3 regions of the Streptomyces sp. NPDC056600 genome follow, and region 3 is predicted to be linked to each of the others. Evidence: riboswitches for the same ligand, from Rfam matches in the RefSeq annotation. Region 3 holds a riboswitch; each other region holds the start of a gene.

Region 1 (4,271 bases), on a different contig from region 3:
CATCGCCACGGTGGTCAGCTCGGTGCCGGAGGCCACCAGGGCCCGCTCCAGCGCGTCGAGACCGCTCGCGCCGCCGGTGCCCATGATCAGCCGGGAGGTGAGCTTCAGATCGCCCAGGACGAGTGGGGCGTCCTGACCTTCTGTCTGCGCGTGCACGTCAGCCTCCCTGCACGGCGGTGAGGACCTCGACCCGGTCGCCGTCGGCGAGCGGGGTGCCGGCCCACCGGTCGCGCGGCACCACCGTCTCGTTGACGGCCGCGGCCACACCGGACCTGGAGGGGGTCAGCAGGGCGACGACGGCGTCCAGCGCGGTTCCGGCGTCCAGCTGCCGGGGGCTGCCGTTGACCCGGACGGTGATCGGCGCGCTCATGCCGCGACCTCCCGGCCGTCGTCGGCCACGGCCGGCTGCCAGGCACCCGGTCGGCCCCCGGCGGCGGCGAAACGATCCGCCGCGAAGGCGCGGCCCCGCTCCGGCAGCTCCCCGGTGGCGAGCGTCTCGGCCATGAGGTCCCCGGTGACCGGGGTGAGCAGCACCCCGTTGCGGTAGTGGCCGGTGGCCAGCAGCAGGCCCTCCAGCGCGGTGGGGCCCAGCAGCGGCGCGTTGTCGGGGGAGCCCGGCCGCAGTCCCGCCAGGGTCTCGGTCATCGGCAACTCGGTGATGCCGGGCAGCAGTTCACGGGCGTCGCGCAGCAGCGTGTACACGCCGCCCGCGGTGACCGTCGTGTCGAAGCCCAGCTCCTCGCTGGTCGCCCCCACCACCAGCTCGCCGTTCTCCCGCGGCACCAGGTACACCGCGCTGCCGCGCACCACCGCCCGCACCGTCCGCGACAGGAACGGCGCGTACACCGGCGGGACCGCCAGCCGCAGCACCTGCCCCTTCACCGGCCGCACCGGCGGCCGGACCTCCTCGGGCACCCCGTCCAGCGCACCGCTGTGGCTCCCGGCGGCCAGCACCACGCGCCCCGCGGACAGGGCGGTGCCGTCCTGAAGGACCACGCCCTCGGCCCGCCCGGCCGCGGCCCGCAGCCGGACCGCCCGCTGCCGGTGGAAGACCACCCCGGCCCGCTCGCAGGCCACCCGCAGCGCGGAGGCCAGCAGCCGCGGGTCGGCCTGGTGGTCGCCGTCCACCCGCAGCCCGCCCCGCACACCGGGCGCGAGCATCGGCTCCAGCCGGCGGCACTCCCGCCCGGACAGCCACTCGGAGGACAGCCCGTGCAGCCGGTGCAGGTCGTGCAGCTCCCGCAGCTCCGCCCGGTCGTCGGAGTCCAGGGCGACCGCCAGGGTGCCCGAGGGCCGGTACCCCACGTCCGTCCCGGACGCCTCGGCGAGCTCCTCGGCGAACGCGGGCCAGCGGCGGGCCGATTCGAGGTTGAGGGCGAGCAACTCCTGCTCGCCGTGATGGTGTTCGGTGACCGCGGCCAGCATTCCGGCGGCCACCCTGGCCGCCCCACCGCCCGGCTCCGGATCCACCACCGCGACGGCGCCGCCGCGGCCCGCGGCCCGCCAGGCGGTCACCAGGCCGATGATGCCGCCGCCCACCACCAGTACGTCGGACGTCATGGCGTCCAGCTCCTCCCTTCGCCGGAATGACCCGGATCAGGTTCGTACGGTCGGAGGCCGCCAGCCTCCCTCTCAGCCCGGTGCGTCCGGGCTCCCGCGGGTGTCTTACCGTCGCCACACTAACCCCTGCCCCCGAGACGCTGAAAGAGAGTCACCCGTGCCCCGCTCCCTCGACGGCCTGCTGATGGCCCCCGTGCAGGACCAGGACCCCGGCCAGGTCGGTTCCGCCACCCGTTTCCGCTACCACGAGAGCGAGGGCCAGGTGTGGGCCACCTATCAGGGTGGCGACATCGCCCGCGGGTACCTGGTCGGAACCCGCGAGGAGGACCGCGTCGACTTCCGGTACGTCCAGCTGACCGTGGACGGCGCCACCGCTTCCGGGCACTGCCTCTCGCGGATCGTCGAGCTGCCCGACGGGCGCGTCCGGCTGGAGGAGACCTGGCAGTGGGAGTCCCGGCCGGGCAGCGGCACCAGTGTCGTGGAGGAGATCCGTCCGGAGTCCGGGCGGCCGATGTCTATGGTGAGGGAGTGAACGAGGGCGTGAACGATCAGAGGCGGAAACGGGCCGGACGACGGGTGGTCGTCGCCGGCGCCGGAATGGCCGGGGTCCGGACGGCGGAGGCGCTGCGCGAACAGGGCTTCACCGGCCCCGTGACGCTGATCGGCGCGGAACCGCACCCGCCGTACGACCGCCCCCCGCTCTCCAAGGGCGTGCTGCTCGGCGGGGCCGAGGGCGACGGCGCGGCCGCCTTCGACGTCGACTTCGCCGGCCTCGACATCGACCTGCGGCTGGGTTGCGAGGTCACCGGGGTACGCGTCGCCGACAAGGAGGTCGACACCGACCAGGGGCCCGTGGGCTACGACGTGCTGGTCGCCGCCACCGGCGCCCACCCGGTCCGGCTGCCCGGCACCGCCGGCGCCGAGGGCGTGCACGTCCTGCACAACCTCGACGACGCCCTGCGGCTGCGCCCGGTGCTGGACCGCCACGACTCCGTGGTCGTGGTCGGCGCCGGATGGATCGGCGCCGAGTTCACCACCGCCGCCCGGGCGGCCGGCTGCGAGGTGACCGTGGTCGAGGCCACCGGACGCCCGCTCTCCGGCGCGCTGCCCGCGGAGGTCGCCCGGCCGATGGGCGAGTGGTACACCGAGAGCGGCGCCACCCTGCACACCGGCGCCCGGGTCGAGCGGGTGGAGCCCGGCGCGGTGCTCCTCGCCGACGGCCGGCGTCTCGCGGCGGACGCGGTGGTCGTCGGCATCGGAGCACGGCCCGCCACCGCCTGGCTCTCGGGCGCGGTGGAGCTGGGGCCGCAGGGCGAGGTGCTCGCCGACGCGCGGCTGCGGGCCTCCGCGCCGGACGTCTACGCGGTCGGCGACTGCGCCTCCTTCCCCTCCGCCCGCTACGGCGAGCGGCTGCTGATCCACCACTGGGACAACGCCCTGCAGGGCGCCCGCACGGTCGCCGAGGGCATCCTCGACGAGACGCCCGCCGCTCCCTACGACCCGGTGCCGTACTTCTGGTCCGAGCAGTTCGGGCGGTTCGTGCAGTACGCCGGTCATCACGCGGCGGCGGACACGACGCTGTGGCGCGGCGCGCCCGAGGACCCGGCCTGGAGCGTGTGCTGGCTGCGCGAGGGGCGGCTGGTCGCGCTGCTGGCCGTCGGCCGGCCCCGTGACCTCACCCAGGGCCGCAAACTGATCGAGTCCGGCGCCACGGTCGACCCGGACCTGGTCCGCGACCCGGCCCGGCCGCTGAAGGCCGCCGCCCGCAGGTGAGGGGACGCGCGGGTGCCCCGGACGGACCACGCGGGAGGGGGCCCGACTTCCCCCTCCCGGTCCCGGATGGCACGCTTGGTCCTGTGACCGAGATTGACGCGAAGATCGAAGCTCTCGTTCCCGAGTGGCTCACCCTCCCCGACATCGCCGAGAAGCTGGACGTCGAGGTGACGCGGGTGCGGCAGCTGGTGAAGGAAGGCCAGCTGATCGCCGTACGCCGTGGTGAGAACCGCGCGCTGTACGTCCCCGCCGCCTTCATCGACGGGGACAAGGTGGTCAAGGGCCTCACCGGCCTGCTGACGCTGCTGCGGGACGACGGCTTCACCGACGAGGAGATGCTGGAGTGGCTCTTCACCCCTGACGAGTCCCTGCCGGGCACTCCCGCCCAGGCCCTCAGCGAGAACCGTGGCACGGAGGTGAAGCGCCGCGCCCAGGCGCTCGCCGTCTGACACCTACGCACCACCGACGGCCGCCCCCACCCGGGGGCGGCCGTTCCAGTGCCGCCCCCGTCCGGGGCGGCCGCTCCGCGCCCCGTCCGCCGCTCCACGGAACCGGGCGCCACCACCACCACGATCCGGGGGGACAGCACCGTGCCCGAGACCGCCACCGACCCCAGCGCCACCGCCTCGGAGGACCGCGCCACCGCCACCTCGGCGGACCGCGCCACCGCCAGTGCCGCCGCCACCGACGCCCGGGCCCGGCTGGCCGCCGCCCGCCTCTACCTGTGCACCGACGCCCGCCGCGACCGCGGCGACCTCGCCGAGTTCCTCGACGCCGTGCTGCCCGCGGGGGTGGACATCGTCCAGCTGCGCGACAAGGGCCTGGAGGCCGCCGAGGAGCTCGAGCACCTGCGCACCGTGGCCGAGGCATGCGCCCGTCACGGCAAGCTGCTCGCCGTCAACGACCGCGCCGACGTCGCCCACGCCGCCGGGGCCGAC
Region 2 (4,271 bases), on a different contig from region 3:
CCACGGCACTACCATCGGACTATCCGTAGCAGGCTCCCCTCCGTCCCAGCCAGACGGCTCGTCGGCATGCCGAGCCACAGCCCTACGGAGCATCGGGGGATGCACATGACCAGCCACCCGCAGCACCTGCGGAACGAGGACCGCCCCGATTTCGAGCGAGCCCTGGACGAGGTTCTGCGCTCGACCCCGCGCGAGAACGACCCGGCGGTTCTCACCGGGCGGCCGAACACCGAGCAGCTGCGCACGCACGCCCTGGCCCGCGCGGACGAGATCGCCCAGGCGGCGGCCGTCGAGTACGGCCACTACCTCGACCTCCGCGACGGCCTGCGGCGCCTGGCCGACTCGGCCGGGGAGCCGGATTCCGACACCGCGGAGAGCGCCGTGACACGGGAGGCCGACGCCTCCGGTCCCGGCGCGGGCGCGGTGGCCGTCGTGCTGGCTCCCCTGCTGGCGGGAGCGTCGGCGGTCGTGCTGCTGCTGATCGGCTACGTGCTGAAGATGGTCACGCCGGAACCGGCCATGGCGCGGACCCTGTTGACCGCCGGCTGGGTGTTCGGGGCGCTGGCCGCGGGCGGACTGCTGACCGCCGCGGCCGGACTGCTGGTCACCGCCCTGCGCAACGGCGCCCGGGCCTACCACGTGGAGCCCCGGCACCCGCAGGACGCGGATCTGGAGCGGGCCCGTCTGGAGTGGCTGGAGGCTCTGCGCGAGTTCGGCCTCCAGCCCTTCCTGGAGAAGGCGTCGGCCTCGGCCTCCCGGGTCGCCCCGGCGGGCGGACCGCTGCCCGCGCCGGGTGACCAGGACGTCCGGCCCGGTGCCCGTCGGGAACCGGGCCGGATGACCAGCCCGCGCTTCAGCAGCCCGGGCTACAGCAGCCCCGACTTCTCCAGCCCGGACCGCCGCAACACGTGACGGAAAGCGGCCACGCCGGCCCGGCGCGCACAGGCGCCCGGCCGGCGTGACCCGCCGCCGCACCGGCCCGCGGTCAGTCCGCCGCGGTCTCCAGCTGCCCGGGACGCTCGGTCAACGGCACGTAGACCTGGTTACCGCGTGCCGCGAACTCCTTGGACTTCTGCAGCATCCCCTCGGCGATCTCCAACGGCGAACCCGTCGCCGCGTCACCGCCGAACCGCTCGTTGATGTCCCGGCTGATCCGCATCGAGCAGAACTTCGGCCCGCACATGGAGCAGAAGTGCGCCGTCTTCGCCGGCTCGGCCGGGAGCGTCTCGTCGTGGAACTCCCGTGCCGTGACCGGGTCCAGGGAGAGGTCGAACTGGTCCTCCCACCGGAACTCGAACCGGGCGTCGGAGAGCGCGTCGTCCCATTCCTGGGCGCCCGGGTGTCCCTTGGCCAGGTCCGCGGCGTGGGCGGCGATCTTGTAGGTGATCACGCCCGTCTTGACGTCGTCGCGGTCGGGGAGGCCCAGGTGCTCCTTGGGCGTCACGTAGCAGAGCATCGCCGTGCCCCACCATGCGATCATCGCCGCGCCGATCCCGGAGGTGATGTGGTCGTAGCCCGGAGCGATGTCCGTGGTCAGCGGACCCAGGGTGTAGAACGGCGCCTCGTCGCAGATCTCCTGCTGAAGGTCGATGTTCTCCTTGATCTTGTGCATCGGGACGTGTCCCGGGCCCTCGATCATCGTCTGCACACCGCACCGCCTGGCGATGCGGCCGAGTTCCCCGAGGGTGCGCAACTCGGCGAACTGCGCCTCGTCGTTGGCGTCGGCGATCGATCCCGGGCGCAGACCGTCGCCCAACGAGTAGGTGACGTCGTACGCCGCGAGGATCTCGCTCAGCTCCTCGAAGTGCTCGTAGAGGAAGCTCTCCCGGTGGTGGGCCAGGCACCAGGCGGCCATGATGGACCCGCCGCGCGAGACGATGCCCGTCTTGCGGCCGGCCGTCAGCGGCACGTAGGCCAGCCGGACCCCGGCGTGCACCGTCATGTAGTCCACGCCCTGCTCGGCCTGTTCGATCACCGTGTCCCGGTAGATCTCCCAGGTCAGCTCCTCGGCCCGGCCCTCCACCTTCTCCAGCGCCTGGTAGAGCGGCACGGTGCCGATCGGGACGGGCGAGTTGCGCAGCACCCACTCCCGCGTGGTGTGGATGTTGCGGCCCGTGGAGAGGTCCATGACCGTGTCGGCGCCCCAGCGGGTCGCCCAGGTCATCTTCTCCACCTCCTCCTCGATGGAGGAGGTCACCGCCGAATTGCCGATGTTGGCGTTGACCTTCACCAGGAACCGCTTGCCGATGATCATCGGCTCGATCTCCGGGTGGTTCACGTTGGCGGGCAGCACCGCCCGGCCCGCCGCGATCTCCTCGCGCACCACTTCGGGGGCGACGTTCTCCCGGAGGGCGACGAACTCCATCTCGGGCGTGATCTCGCCGCGCTGCGCGTAGGCGAGCTGGGTGACCGGACGGCCGTCCCGGCCGCGGCGCGGAAGCCGCGGCGCCCCGGGGAACACCGCGTCCAGGTTCCGCAGCCCGCCGCGCGGCGAGGTGTGGCGGATTCCGTCGTCCTCGGGCCGGACCGGACGGCCGGGATACTCCTCGGTGTCCCCCCGGGCGACGATCCAGTTCTGCCGCAGTGACGGCAGGCCCCGGCGGACGTCGGTGGCCGCCGCGGGGTCGGTGTACGGGCCGGAGGTGTCGTACAGCGACACCGAACGGCCATTGGTGAGGTGGACCTGCCGCATCGGCACGCGGATGTCGGAGCGCGAGCCCTCGACATAGCTCTTGTGCCAACGAGCAGGCGTGCGTGCGTCCTTGTCGGTCATGAGACCTACTCCCTACGCCGGCATTACCCGGTAACAGGTTCGGCGGTCGACGCAGCGGTCTCCGTGACGATGTTTCCCGTGAAACATCGTCTGCCCGCCCCGTTCCGGGGGCGGTGCGGACGTCAGCGTCCTCTCAGCCCGGTGCTCCGAGCTCCCGCGTGTGCAAAGGTGACCCCACGCTAGCGTCTCGCCGGGCGCGGTGAACAGTAGGCCTCTGTCACTCTTGGGATGATCTGTCCGTGAGCACCATGCAACCGCCTCCCGAACCGCCGCGTTCCCCCAACGGCCCTCGCCTGCCGCACGGTCACGCGCACGGCGCCGGTCCCGGTCATGGCCCCGGTGCCGCCTACGGTCCGCCACCCGGCTACGGCCCACCGCCCGCCCGCGGATCCGCTCCCGGCACGGGGCCGGGACGGGGAACCGGGCCTGGTCGCGGGTACGGCGACGGACCGGGCCGCGGGTACGACGAAGGGTCGGGCGACGGGTACGGAGCCGGGACGGGCCAGGGCTCCGGCTACGGGGCGGGCCAGGGCTCCGGCTACGGGGCGGGCCAGGGCTCCGGCTACGGGCACGGCTCGGGGGACGACACCGGCGGACACGGCCACGGATCTGGCTCCGGCGGAGGGTCCGGCTCCGGCGGCGGACACGGGTCCGACGACGGCCCCGGATCCGGCTCCGGCTCCGGCTCCGGCGGGGGACACGACCACGGCTCCGGCGGCGGACACGGGCACAGTCACGCGCACGGGCCGGCCGCACCGGCCTCCCGGCGCCTGCGGAGGATCATCACCGCCGTCCTGGTGCCGTTCGCCGCCGCCGTCGCCGTCGGTCTGCTGGTCCTGTGGCCGGGCGGGGCGCCCGGCCACGAGCGCTCCGGCGTGGGATTCGACCGGCACACCGAGCAGGCCACCGTCACCCGCGTCGAGAAGACCTCCTGCGGACAGCAGAGCAAGAAGGACCAGGAGTGCTCCCTGGCCACGGTGCGGATCGACACCGGGAAGGACAAGGGCCGCACCTTCACCGAACTGGTCCAGAAGGACCAGTCCCGGCAGTTGGCCGAGGGCGACTCGGTGATCGCCGCCTACGAGCCGTCCGCGCCGAAGGAACTGCAGTACTCGGTCATGGACATGAACCGGAAGTTCCCGCTCGCCCTGTTGGCGGGCATCTTCGCGGTGGCCGTGGTGGTCGTGGGCCGGCTGCGGGGCCTGATGGCGCTGATCGCGCTGGCGGTGAGCTTCCTGGTGCTCACCCTGTTCATCCTGCCCGCCATCCTCCAGGGTTCGAACCCGTTGGTGGTCGCGGTGGTCGGATCCAGCGCCATCATGCTGATCGCGCTCTACCTGTGCCACGGCCTGTCGGCCAGGACCTCGGTGGCGGTGCTGGGCACCCTGGTGTCGCTGCTGCTGATCGGCGTGCTGGGCTCGGTCTTCATCGACTGGGCCGTCCTGACCGGCAACACCGACGACAACACCGGCCTGATCCACGGCCTGTATCCGCAGAT
Region 3 (4,271 bases):
AGTTCTCTCGAAGTGAGGGGAGACCGGCATCCCGAGTGCACGGCAGCGACGAAGCCCGTACCGGTTCGGCCGGGTCGAGAACAATCACTGAAGGGGGCTCATCACCAAGGAATAGGGAGAGCGCACCTGCCTGGCACCAGACATACCCGTTCAGGCCGTTCGGGCCCGAAGACGCCCGGTGTCGGACATCGCGAAGGGGCCGTCGAACGGCTGTGGCATGGGGGACTTCAGGTTTACTGGCGCATGGTGGTAACGGTAGACACACAACCCTGCCGCCGCGCAAACCATATTCGTCACACGCACCAAACGCTTGCATGCGTCGGCCGACGGCTCCGAGTCACCCTCTGGTGGGCAATGGCTCGTGACGGTGCCAGATCAGGTACCGGTCCTCACGGCGCAGCTCCGCAGAACCCCACTCGACACGCATGACGCCCTTCTCCATTGAGCAGGCGTAGGCGACGAGGACGAGCTGCACGTCGTCGGGGAGCAGCTCCAGGTCTGGGTGCACCTCGGAGTCGTCAAGCTCCCCCCAGTCCAGGTCGAAGGCCTGCTGCCTGGGAGGCGGGCCGTGGCGGCGGATCAGGTCTGCTCGGAAGCCTGTGGCGCGACGGAGACGTGCCGCGGTGACCGGCACGTCTTTCTTGGCGTAGCGGAGGGGGTAGATCAGGTGGCCGCGGACGAGCATCAGCGTGCGACCTTGTAGGCGCACGGCTTCCCCATATCCGGAGATGCCGGCGGCCAGTTCCTCGTATTGCACCGCATAGAGGCCGTGTCCGTAGGCTTCGAGCGTCTGAGTGTGGACGCCCTCGTGCCCTGTCCGAGCGCGATCATGAGCCCGGAGGAGACAAGCGGGGATGATGTCCGCCAGCTCACCGGCAATGTCCCCGAAGGTGTCACGTGCCCATTGACTGGCTGAACCCACCCTGACCGCCCCTCCCCGATGGTCGTGCAGCAGACCGAGCAGCATCCACCTGAACCGTGCTGTGCCCAGAGGAGTCACACAAGGTGGCAACCCAGCGCACAAGGGGGCGCACACCACCGGAGAGGGTTCAACGCACGGTTCGCTCGACTGACGGAGCAACGAACGGTCTCCCGGCGCCGTCGGTCGCAGTGACGGCAATCTCATGGCAACGACGGCGGACGGCAGCGACATCCAGCGGCCCGGCACGGTGCCGCAGTGGGCCCATCAGGTTTCTCTGTGGGGCCTGCCCGCGTCGTCGAAGCGCCGGGCCTGGGCCGTCTCTGGGCCGTGCGGGGACGACCAACAGTGACAGGCGGCACCCACGGGTGACCGCCCCCACCCCGCTGTGGCCCGGGCCACCGGAATCGATCTGCCACACTGGTAAGGCCATGCCTAAGCCCGGAGAACTCACTTTCGTCGCCCCGCGCGGAGCCAAGAAGCCGCCGCGGCACCTCGCCGACCTCACGCCCGCCGAGCGCAAGGAAGCGGTGGCCGCGATCGGCGAGAAGCCGTTTCGCGCCAAGCAGCTCTCGACGCACTACTTCGCGCGGTACGCGCACGACCCGGAGCAGTGGACGGACATTCCCGCCGGCTCGCGGGCGAAGCTCCAGGAAGCGCTGCTTCCCGAGCTGATGACCCCGCTGCGGCACCTGTCCACGGACGAGGGCACCACCCGCAAGACGCTGTGGAAGATGTTCGACGGCACGCTCGTCGAGTCGGTGCTGATGCGGTACCCGGACCGGGTGACCATGTGCATCAGCTCCCAGGCCGGCTGCGGGATGAACTGCCCGTTCTGCGCCACCGGCCAGGCCGGGCTGGACCGGAACCTGTCCACCGCGGAGATCGTCCACCAGATCGTGGACGGCATGCGGGCGCTGCGTGACGGGGAGATCCCCGGCGGCCCGGCGCGGCTGAGCAACATCGTGTTCATGGGCATGGGTGAGCCGCTCGCCAACTACAACCGGGTGACCGGGGCGATCCGCCGGCTCACCGACCCGGAGCCCGACGGTCTCGGGCTGTCGCAGCGCGGCATCACCGTGTCGACGGTCGGCCTGGTGCCCGCTATCAACCGGTTCTCCGACGAGGGCTTCAAGTGCCGCCTGGCGATCTCGCTGCACGCCCCGGACGACGACCTGCGTGACACGCTGGTCCCGGTGAACACGCGCTGGAAGGTGCGTGAGGTGCTGGACGCGGGCTGGGAGTACGCCGCGAAGTCGGGGCGCCGCCTGTCCATCGAGTACGCGCTGATCCGCGACATCAACGACCAGGCCTGGCGCGGCGACCGGCTGGGCCGGCTGCTCAAGGGCAAGCCCGCGCACGTCAACCTCATCCCGCTGAACCCGACGCCGGGCTCCAAGTGGACCGCCTCGCGGCCCGAGGACGAGAAGGCGTTCGTCGAGGCGATCGCCGCGCACGGCGTGCCGGTGACGGTCCGCGACACCCGCGGGCAGGAGATCGACGGGGCCTGTGGTCAGCTTGCGGCCACCGAGCGGTAATCTGGCCACGTCACACATCCGAATAGCGATTATCCGACAGGGGAGCGCTGCAGCGCTGAGAGTGCGGTACCGACCGCAGACCCTCTGAACCTCGCCCAGGTCATTCTGGGTAGGGAGTTCGGTCGACTCGAGCTGTTGCGCCCTGCCCGGGGACCCGCGTGGTCTCCGGGCAGGGCGGCGTCTCTTCCTGGTCAGCCAGGAGGAAATCCGTGCACGTCACGAAGTACATCAAGAGGCACGTCAAGAAGGAGTCGGCCGCCGCGACGGTGGCCGTGCTCGCGCTCGCGCTTTCCGCGTGCGGCTCCGGGGGTTCCGGGGACGGCGACGCGCAGGAGTCCGGCGGGAAGAAGACCGTCACGCTGGTCAGCCACGACTCGTGGGCCGCGTCGAAGGACGTGATCGCCGCCTTCGAGAAGGAGAGCGGCTTCAAGGTCAAGGTCCTGGAGGACGGCGACGCCGGGCAGGCCCTGAACAAGGCCGTGCTGACCAAGGACCACCCGCAGGGCGACGTCCTGTTCGGCGTGGACAACACGCTCCTCTCCCGCGCCCTCGGCAACGAGATCTTCGACCCCTACGAGGTGAAGGAGTCGGCGAAGCTCGGCGAGGAGTTCCGCGTCGAGGGGAACAAGGCCACCCCGGTCACCACCGGCGACGTCTGCGTCAACTACGACAAGGCCTACTTCGAGAAGAAGGGCCTGAAGCCGCCGAAGAGCTTCGACGACCTGGTGAAGCCGGCGTACAAGAACCTGCTGGTCACCGAGGACGCGAGCACCTCCTCGCCCGGTCTCGGCTTCCTGCTGGGCACCGCCGCCGAGTACGGCGACAAGGGCTGGCAGGACTACTGGAAGAAGCTGAAGGCCAACGGTCTGAAGGTGGTCAGCGGCTGGGAGCAGGCGTACAACGAGGAGTTCTCCGGCTCGGCCGGCGGCAAGCAGGCGGGCGGGGAACGTCCGCTGGTCGTCTCCTACGCCTCGTCCCCGCCGGTCGAGGTCGTCTACGCGGACCCGCAGCCGAAGGACGCCCCCACCGGGGTGGCCACCGGGACCTGCTTCCGGCAGGTGGAGTACGCGGGCCTGCTGAAGAACGCGGCGAACCCCGAGGGCGGCAAGGCGCTGCTGGACTTCCTGGCCTCCAAGCGGTTCCAGGAGGACCTGCCGCTGAACATGTTCGTCAACCCGGTCCGTGAGGACGTCGCGCTGCCGGAGGTCTTCACCGAGCACGGCGTGACGATCGAGGACCCGAGGACGATGGAGCCCGGCAAGATCGCCGCAAACCGTGACCAGTGGGTCGACCAGTGGTCGTCGCTCGTCCTGCGGTGACCACCCGCACCGGTGCCCCGGGAAGACTGCGGAGCGACGCGGTGCGGCTCGGCCTGATGGCCGTGCCGATCGCGTTCTTCGCGGTCTTCTTCGCCTACCCCGTCGTCGCCATCGTCCTGCGCGGACTGCGCGGCGAGGACGGGGGCTGGCAGCTCGGGGAGGCCGCGGGCGTGCTGGGGCGGCCGGAGGTCCGGGAGGTCCTCTGGTTCACGCTCTGGCAGGCCCTGGCCTCCACGGCGCTCACCCTGGTGGTGGCGCTGCCCGCCGCCTACGTGTTCGCCCGGCTGCGGTTCCCCGGGCGGGAGGTGCTGCGGGCCGTCGTCACCGTGCCGTTCGTGCTGCCGACCGTGGTGGCCGGCGCCGCGTTCCTCGCGGTCGTCGGGCGCGGCGGGCTGTTCGACACCTGGTGGGGCGTCCGGCTCGACGGCACGGTGTGGGCCATCCTGCTCGCGCACGTGTTCGTGAACTTCGCGGTGGTGGTGCGCACGGTCGGCG

The links. Region 3 has a riboswitch for thiamine pyrophosphate ahead of ACFRAV_RS14220 (thiamine ABC transporter substrate binding subunit). Riboswitches for the same ligand answer to the same signal wherever they lie in the genome.
Region 1: another riboswitch for thiamine pyrophosphate. It lies ahead of thiO (glycine oxidase ThiO); the one in region 3 lies ahead of ACFRAV_RS14220 (thiamine ABC transporter substrate binding subunit).
Region 2: another riboswitch for thiamine pyrophosphate. It lies ahead of thiC (phosphomethylpyrimidine synthase ThiC); the one in region 3 lies ahead of ACFRAV_RS14220 (thiamine ABC transporter substrate binding subunit).

What each region holds. Positions count from the first base shown of each region.
Region 1 is NZ_JBHTVQ010000039.1:41,549-45,819, reverse strand. It holds gene ACFRAV_RS19900 (thiazole synthase) at 1-156, opposite strand, end outside; gene thiS (sulfur carrier protein ThiS) at 158-370, opposite strand; gene thiO (glycine oxidase ThiO) at 367-1,560, opposite strand; TPP riboswitch at 1,557-1,668, opposite strand; gene ACFRAV_RS19885 (hypothetical protein) at 1,718-2,092, shown strand; gene ACFRAV_RS19880 (NAD(P)/FAD-dependent oxidoreductase) at 2,101-3,333, shown strand; gene ACFRAV_RS19875 (Rv2175c family DNA-binding protein) at 3,417-3,782, shown strand; gene thiE (thiamine phosphate synthase) at 4,035-4,271, shown strand, end outside.
Region 2 is NZ_JBHTVQ010000014.1:58,051-62,321, forward strand. It holds gene ACFRAV_RS10090 (hypothetical protein) at 100-912, shown strand; gene thiC (phosphomethylpyrimidine synthase ThiC) at 986-2,773, opposite strand; TPP riboswitch at 2,766-2,941, opposite strand; gene ACFRAV_RS10100 (YibE/F family protein) at 3,022-4,271, shown strand, end outside.
Region 3 is NZ_JBHTVQ010000023.1:7,203-11,473, forward strand. It holds gene ACFRAV_RS14210 (hypothetical protein) at 338-967, opposite strand; gene rlmN (23S rRNA (adenine(2503)-C(2))-methyltransferase RlmN) at 1,351-2,457, shown strand; TPP riboswitch at 2,486-2,591, shown strand; gene ACFRAV_RS14220 (thiamine ABC transporter substrate binding subunit) at 2,685-3,776, shown strand; gene ACFRAV_RS14225 (ABC transporter permease) at 3,833-4,271, shown strand, end outside.